Regions from separate parts of the Aureimonas sp. OT7 genome, predicted to be linked through region 1. Evidence: predicted binding sites of a transcription regulator. Region 1 holds the regulator's gene; the other holds the start of a gene.

What was found. Region 1 encodes LexA, which represses DNA repair genes until DNA is damaged. Its sites were predicted from a motif close to TGTTCNNNNTGTGTTCNG; they were not measured.
Region 2: the regulator LexA is predicted to act here: its motif matches at 1,632-1,649, upstream of IGS74_RS08215 (PA0069 family radical SAM protein).

The regions. Positions count from the first base shown of each region.
Region 1 covers NZ_CP062167.1:2,735,416-2,738,923, forward strand. Annotated here, with positions in the region: gene trpC (indole-3-glycerol phosphate synthase TrpC) at 1-46, shown strand, start outside; gene moaC (cyclic pyranopterin monophosphate synthase MoaC) at 46-537, shown strand; gene glp (gephyrin-like molybdotransferase Glp) at 543-1,742, shown strand; gene lexA (transcriptional repressor LexA) at 1,825-2,553, shown strand; gene IGS74_RS13090 (ComEC/Rec2 family competence protein) at 2,495-3,508, opposite strand, start outside.
Region 2 covers NZ_CP062167.1:1,702,054-1,705,561, reverse strand. Annotated here, with positions in the region: gene IGS74_RS08230 (4-(cytidine 5'-diphospho)-2-C-methyl-D-erythritol kinase) at 1-456, shown strand, start outside; gene moaB (molybdenum cofactor biosynthesis protein B) at 453-1,001, shown strand; gene IGS74_RS08220 (hypothetical protein) at 1,011-1,544, opposite strand; gene IGS74_RS08215 (PA0069 family radical SAM protein) at 1,691-2,845, shown strand; gene IGS74_RS08210 (ribonuclease HII) at 2,914-3,508, shown strand, end outside.

The sequences.
Region 1 (3,508 bases):
CACGCGCCGCCTGCTGGGCCTGCCCATCCATGGAGAGGCGGTTTGATGGCGGGTACCCTCACCCATCTCGACGCGACGGGCGCGGCGAGCATGGTGGATGTCGGCGACAAGCCGGCCACACGGCGCGAGGCAATGGCCGAAGGGCTTGTCATGATGCGTCCGGAGACGCTGGCGCTGATCGTGGACAATGCCGTGCGCAAGGGCGACGTCGTCGCCATAGCGCGGATCGCCGGCATCATGGGTGCCAAGAAAACCAGCGAACTCATCCCCCTGTGCCACCCGCTGATGCTCGACAAGGTGTCCGTGGATATCGCACCGGAACCGGCCCTGCCCGGCCTGCGCGTCACGGCCACGGCACGCGTCTCCGGCCCGACCGGCGTGGAGATGGAAGCGCTCACGGCGGTGTCCGTGGCCTGCCTCACCATCTACGACATGGCCAAGGGCGTGGACCGGGACATGGCGATCTCCGGTATCCGCCTGCTGGCCAAGTCGGGCGGCCGTTCCGGCGACTGGCGGGCGGAAGGATCGCCGTCTTGAGCCTGATGCCGGTGGAGGAAGCCCTCTCCCGGCTTCTGCGCGGGGTGGACCCCATTCCGGAAACGGAAACCGTCGCGCTGCGCGCCGCCGCGGGGCGCGTCCTTGCCGACGATATTACCGCCCTGCGGACGCAGCCGCCATTCGACGCTTCCGCAATGGACGGCTACGCCGTGCGGGCCGCCGATGCCTTCAAGGGCGCGGTCCTTCGGGTTATCGGCATTTCGGCCGCAGGCGCGGCATTTGCCGGCACCGTCGAGCCCGGAGCCGCCGTGCGCATCTTCACCGGTGCGCCCCTGCCGGCGGGCGCGGACACGGTGCTGATCCAGGAAAACGCGACGCTCGAAGCGCCGGACGCGTTGCGTGTCGATGTCGCGGCGGAACCGGCCCGTCATATCAGAAAAGCCGGGCTCGACTTCGCGCAAGGGGCCGTGCTGCTGCGGGCGGGCCTGCATCTGCGTGCAGGCCACGTCGCGCTTGCCGCCAGCGCCGGCCACCCGCAACTTCCCGTCCGGCGTCGGCCGCGCGTTGCGATCCTGGCCACCGGCGACGAACTGGTGATGCCGGGCGAAAGCACCGGCCCCGACCAGATCGTGGCCTCCAACGGGTTCGGCCTTGCCGCGATGGTGGAGGCCCATGGAGGCGAGGTGCTGGACCTCGGCATTGCCCCGGACGACCAGGCCGTGCTGGAGGCCCGGCTTGCGGAAGCAGAGGATGGCCGCGCGGATGTCGTCGTGACCATCGGCGGCGCCTCCGTCGGCGACCGGGACCTCGTCGCTCCTGCCCTTCGGGCGCGCGGCGTGGATCTGGATTTCTGGAAAGTCGCCATGCGCCCGGGAAAGCCGGTCATGGCCGGGCGCAAGGGCGCGCTGCGGGTTATCGGGCTGCCGGGCAACCCGGCATCCACGATGGTGGCCGCAACCCTGTTCCTGCGGCCCCTCGTCCGCTGTCTCGCGGGGCTCGGCGCCGATCCGGGTTTCCAGCACGGCGTCCTGTCGGCGGCCATGCCGCAGGGCGGCGAGCGTGCCGACTTCGTCCGCGCCCGGCTGCACCACACGGCAGAGGGCCTGCCGCAGGTAGAAGCCTTGCCACGGCAGGACTCCTCCCTTCTTTCCATCTACGCCCTTGCGGATGCGCTGCTGTACCGCCCGCTCGCCGCCCCCGCCGCGCAGGCCGGCCAGGAATGCCTGTTCATTCCCCTCGATTGAGGCGCCATGAAAGCTTGCAGAACACAACTGGAACAGCTAGGTTTGTTCTGGTTTTGTTTTTGATCGATTCCGGGGGCGGCACGTGCTAACGCGCAAACAGCATGATCTCTTGATGTTCATTCACGAGAGGCTGCAATCCGCCGGCGTCCCGCCTTCCTTCGACGAGATGAAGGACGCGCTCGACCTTCGGTCGAAATCCGGCATCCACCGCCTGATCACGGCCCTCGAGGAGCGTGGTTTCATCCGCCGCCTGCCCAATCGGGCGCGGGCGCTGGAAGTCGTCAGGCTACCCGAGTCGATGGCACGCGGCGGCCGGGCCGCCGCGTCTGCCCCGGCCCCTTCCAACGTCGTTTCGCTTGCCGAGCAGTCTGCTGCATCGGGTCTCGCCGCGCGCCGCCGGGTTGCCCCCGCCGCAAACGATGCCGATGCCGGCATCAGCGTCCCCGTCATGGGCCGGATCGCGGCCGGCGTACCTATATCCGCAATCCAGAACAACACCCATAGCCTGACACTGCCACCGGACATGATCGGCCCCGGCGAACATTATGCGCTGGAGGTTTCCGGCGATTCGATGGTGGAAGCCGGGATTCTGGATGGGGATACGGTCGTGATCCGCCGGGTGGATACGGCAACGCCGGGCGATATCGTGGTCGCGCTGGTGGATGACGAGGAGGCAACCCTCAAGCGGTTCCGCCGCAAGGGAACCGCCATCGCCCTGGAAGCAGCCAACCCCGCATACGAAACCCGGATATTCAGTTCGGACCGTGTGCAGGTGCAGGGGCGGCTGGTGGGTCTGATACGGCGTTACTGACAGTATTTTCCGCCGTCCCGTCGGTTTGCGCTTCGCCACCCTTCTTCCAGTATTCCGGCCATGCCGCCAGTCTGTGCACGTTCCATTCCTGCGGATCGGCCGGGATGGACGGCGTCAGCACGAGCTTGCCCCCATCACCGCGGGATATTGCAAGGGAGCCGGTCCGGCGCAGGCTGCGCAAGGTGACCAGCGTTGCGCCGCCGTTCGGACACCGTCCACGGCGAAGCGCCCGCGCCACAATCACAAGGTCTGCCTGCGCGCAGAGCCTGTCCGTCTCCTCTATGGAGTCGGTCCACGCCAGCCGGATGCCGGATGCGGTGGCAAGCTGGCAGGCAGGCGGTTCGCATGGTATCGGCCCATCCGCGTCGGGCGGACCGTAGCGGCGTTCCCACTGGTCGGCGATGAACCGGCCTGGACGCTTGCCTAGATGGGCAAGCCCCCCGGGCGCAACCAGCGCGACCTTCATGCCATCCTCGAAGATCAGGATATCCGGCGGGGCTTGCCCACCCACGGCAAGGTAGCCGCCCACGATAGCCGCCGGCAACGCCAGCCAACGCAGCGCGCTGGCCATGAAGCACGCAAGAAACAACGCAAGCGAGAGGGCTATCAGTGACGCTGCGGGCAAGGCCATGCCGCCCTGGTCGGGGAAGGTCTCGGCCAGAAAGCGCGTGACGACGAAGACCATGGACAGCCCCCATCCCATGACATGGAGGAATAGCGCGTCGAGGCCGAACGGCATTGTGAGCGCCGAGGCAAGGGCCGCCGGCATGACCCAGAAGCTGAACAGGGGCATGGTCGCCACATTGGCGAGGATGCCGTACGGCGCCAGCCTTTGAAAATGATACAGGCCGTAAGGGGCGGTCGCGGCCCCGGCCACCGCCGATGCGATGCAGGCGACGGCAAGCCACGCAAAGGGGCGCAGGCGCCTCTCTTCGCCGTGTGGCGTCTGCCACCG
Region 2 (3,508 bases), 1.0 Mb from region 1:
GATGGGCGGGCGCTGGTTGCACGCGGCATCGGCGAGGCGCTGTCACCCTTGCCGCAGTTCCCCGCTTTGCCGATGGTGCTGGCCAATCCCGGCGTGGCGGTTTCCACGCCTGCCATCTTCAAGGCGTTGCCGACGGCCTGCAACGACCCCCTGCCCGACGGTCCGGCGCAGGGCTTCGACAGCCTCGACAGTCTCGTCTCCTATCTGGCCCGGTGCCGCAACGACCTCGCGGCGCCGGCCATGAGCATGGAGCCGGTCATCGCCGCCTGCCTCCACGCGTTGCAGGCAGCGGGCGCGGCGCGCGCCGCCATGTCCGGCTCCGGCGCCACGTGCTACGGCTTGTTCGATGACGCGTCGCAGGCGCAACGCGCCGCAGCCGCCATCACGGCTGCCAATCCCGGCTGGTGGGTCCGCGCCACAACCGCCCGCCCGACGCACCACAGGAGGGCCGCATGACAGCTCAGGAGCGCCCGTTCATTCCATTGTCGATCGCCGTGCTGACGATTTCGGACACGCGCACGCTCGCTGACGACCGTTCGGGCGATACGCTGCAGCAGCGGCTGGAAGCCGCCGGTCATCGCCTTGCGGTGCGCGGCGTCGTCACCGATGACATCGAGGCCATCCGCGACCGCGTGCTGGACGCAGTCCGCGACCCCGGCATCGACGTCGTGATCACCACGGGCGGAACGGGGTTCACCGGGCGCGACGTCACGCCCGAGGCGGTCGAGCCGCTTTTCGACAAACGGATGGACGGGTTCTCCGTCGTCTTCCACCAGATCTCGATGCAGAAGATCGGCGTATCCACCATCCAGTCGCGCGCTGTCGCGGGGCTGGCCGGAACCACCTTCATATTCGCGCTTCCCGGCTCTCCCGGTGCCTGCCGGGACGCATGGGACGGTATCCTGGCGGCGCAGCTCGATTACCGGCACAGGCCGTGCAATTTCGTAGAGATCATGCCCCGGCTGGACGAGCACCTGCGACGGGGCGGCCGCTCGGCCTGACGCCCCCAATTACCGGCGGCGTTGCGGCTCGCCATCCGGCGGCCTCGGCCGCATATCGGCGGAAAGCACCATCGGCCTCAGAGAACGGACCAGCCCGGCCATTCCGCGATCCGATGTGATGGCGGCCACCGCATCGGCCTTGCGCGCGATGAGCCCCCCTGCCATCGGGGACCGTCGAAACGTCAGCCCCGCCCACAGAAGCGGCCTGTCCTGCCGCGCCACGCGGAAACGCGCCGCCCTGGAGCGTGCGCGGCCTTCGGCGGCGTCGGCGAGAAAGCTCGATACCTCGTCCACCCAGCCGGGCGCCGGACGCGCCCCAGCTTCCAGGAACAGGATCCAGTCTCCCTTGGCGGCGGCGATACAGGCCGGGAGCGGATCCTGCCGGACCCGACAGCCGGCATGGTCTGCCACACGGTGCGCTTCCGGGCCCATGCCCTCGTCCACCAGGACCACGTCACCGATCAGCCCTTCGACCGCACCGGGCACGAGGGAGGCAAGCGTGGATGCGATCAGGACGGGCTCTTCACGAGCTGCAATCAGCACGGACAACATGTCACACCGATAGAACATTCCGGCGCGGAAGGGAAATCGCAGGGGGTGCGGCCTCCTGCCGTCATTCCACCGACATCTTGTTCTTGATTTGTTCTCTTCGCGGGCCTATCTCTGGAACACGGCAACGGAGAACGGCCATGCAGCAGATCTCGACGGCAGACAAGGCAGCTTTCGGCCCCGGCGGCGTGGACATGGCGGAGCATCTCGTCCAGCAGTCCGGCGTGCGTGTCGGTTTCGAGCGTCGGCGCGGCCGGGGCGCGGGCGTCAATCCTTCGGGCCGCTACGAGCCCTTCTCCCGGGCGAGTTTCGACGATGGCTGGAACTCGCTGGAAGAACTGCCCCCCTTCAAGACGGAAGTTCAGGTCGAGCGACCGAAGACGATCATAACGCGCAACTCGTCTCCCGACATTTCATTCGACCGCTCCATCAACCCCTATCGGGGCTGCGAGCACGGCTGCATCTATTGCTTCGCGCGGCCGACGCACGCCTATATGGGCATGTCGCCCGGCCTCGATTTCGAGTCGCGCCTGTTCGCCAAGCCCAACGCCGCCGCCCTGCTTGAGGCCGAGCTGTCGAAGCCCGGCTACGAGGTGCGGTCCATCGCCATCGGAACGAACACCGACCCGTACCAGCCCATCGAGAAGAAGATGGGCATCATGCGAGAGATCATGGAGGTGCTGGAGGCCGCCAACCATCCGGTCGGCATCGTCACCAAGTCGGCCCTGGTAACGCGCGATATCGACATCCTGTCGCGCATGGCGGCCAAGGGCCTTGCCAAGGTGGCCTTGTCGGTCACCACGCTGGACAAGACCCTGGCCCGCACGATGGAGCCTCGCGCCGCCACTCCGGCACGGCGGCTGGATGCCGTCCGGCAACTCAGCGAGGCCGGCATTCCAACGATGGTCATGACGGCGCCCATCGTGCCGGGCCTGACCGATTCCGAGATCGAGCGCCTGTTGGACGCGGCACACGCGGCCGGCGCGCGCGAGGCCGGCTACGTGTTGCTGCGGTTGCCGCTGGAAGTATCGCCCCTCTTCAAGGACTGGCTGCTTCGCCATTATCCGGATCGCTATCGGCATGTCCTGTCGCTGATGCGCTCCATGCGCGATGGCAAGGACTACGACGCCGAATGGGGAAAGCGCATGCGGGGCACCGGCCCCTATGCCATGCAGATCCGCCGCCGCTTCGAGCTTGCCGCCCGTCGCCTCGGCCTGAACGAAAGCCGCACCGCGCTGCGCACCGACCTCTTCGTGCCGCCGCGCGGCAATGGAGTACAATTGTCACTCCTCTGATCACGGTTGCCTCCCCCACCCCCGAGGGAGGCTTGCGGAGGATCGGCTTTTGCGGGATTGCTACCCCGATGGCCTATCGCAAGACCGATTCTCCGCTCCAATCCAAGGTCGCTCCCGCACGACCGGACTTCGCACTCGAGGAAGAGCGCATGGCGCGCGGGGCGCGCTGCGTCGCCGGCGTGGACGAAGCCGGCCGAGGCCCGCTTGCGGGGCCGGTGGTCGCGGCGGCCGTCATTCTGGACGCAGCCAATATCCCCGATGGCCTGAACGATTCCAAGCAGCTCGACATGGCCGAGCGCGAGCGCCTCTTCGCCGAGATCATGCGCTTCGCCACCGTCTGCGTCGCATCGTCCAGCGCCGCCGAGATCGACCGTATCAACATCCGCCAGGCGACACTGCTTGCCATGCGCCGCGCCTTCGACGGCCTGTCCAGGCCGGCCTGCCACGTGCTGGTCGACGGACGCGACGTGCCACCCAGTTTCGCGCTGCGCGGCACGGCCGTGGTGGGCGGCGATGCACGCTCATTGTCCATCGCAGCGGCCTCCATCGTCGCCAAGGTCACGCGAGACAGGATGATGACGCGGCTCTGCGCGACATTTCCAGCATACGGTTTCAGCCAGCACATGGGCTACGCGACGCCAACCCACCTCGGCGCCCTGCGGG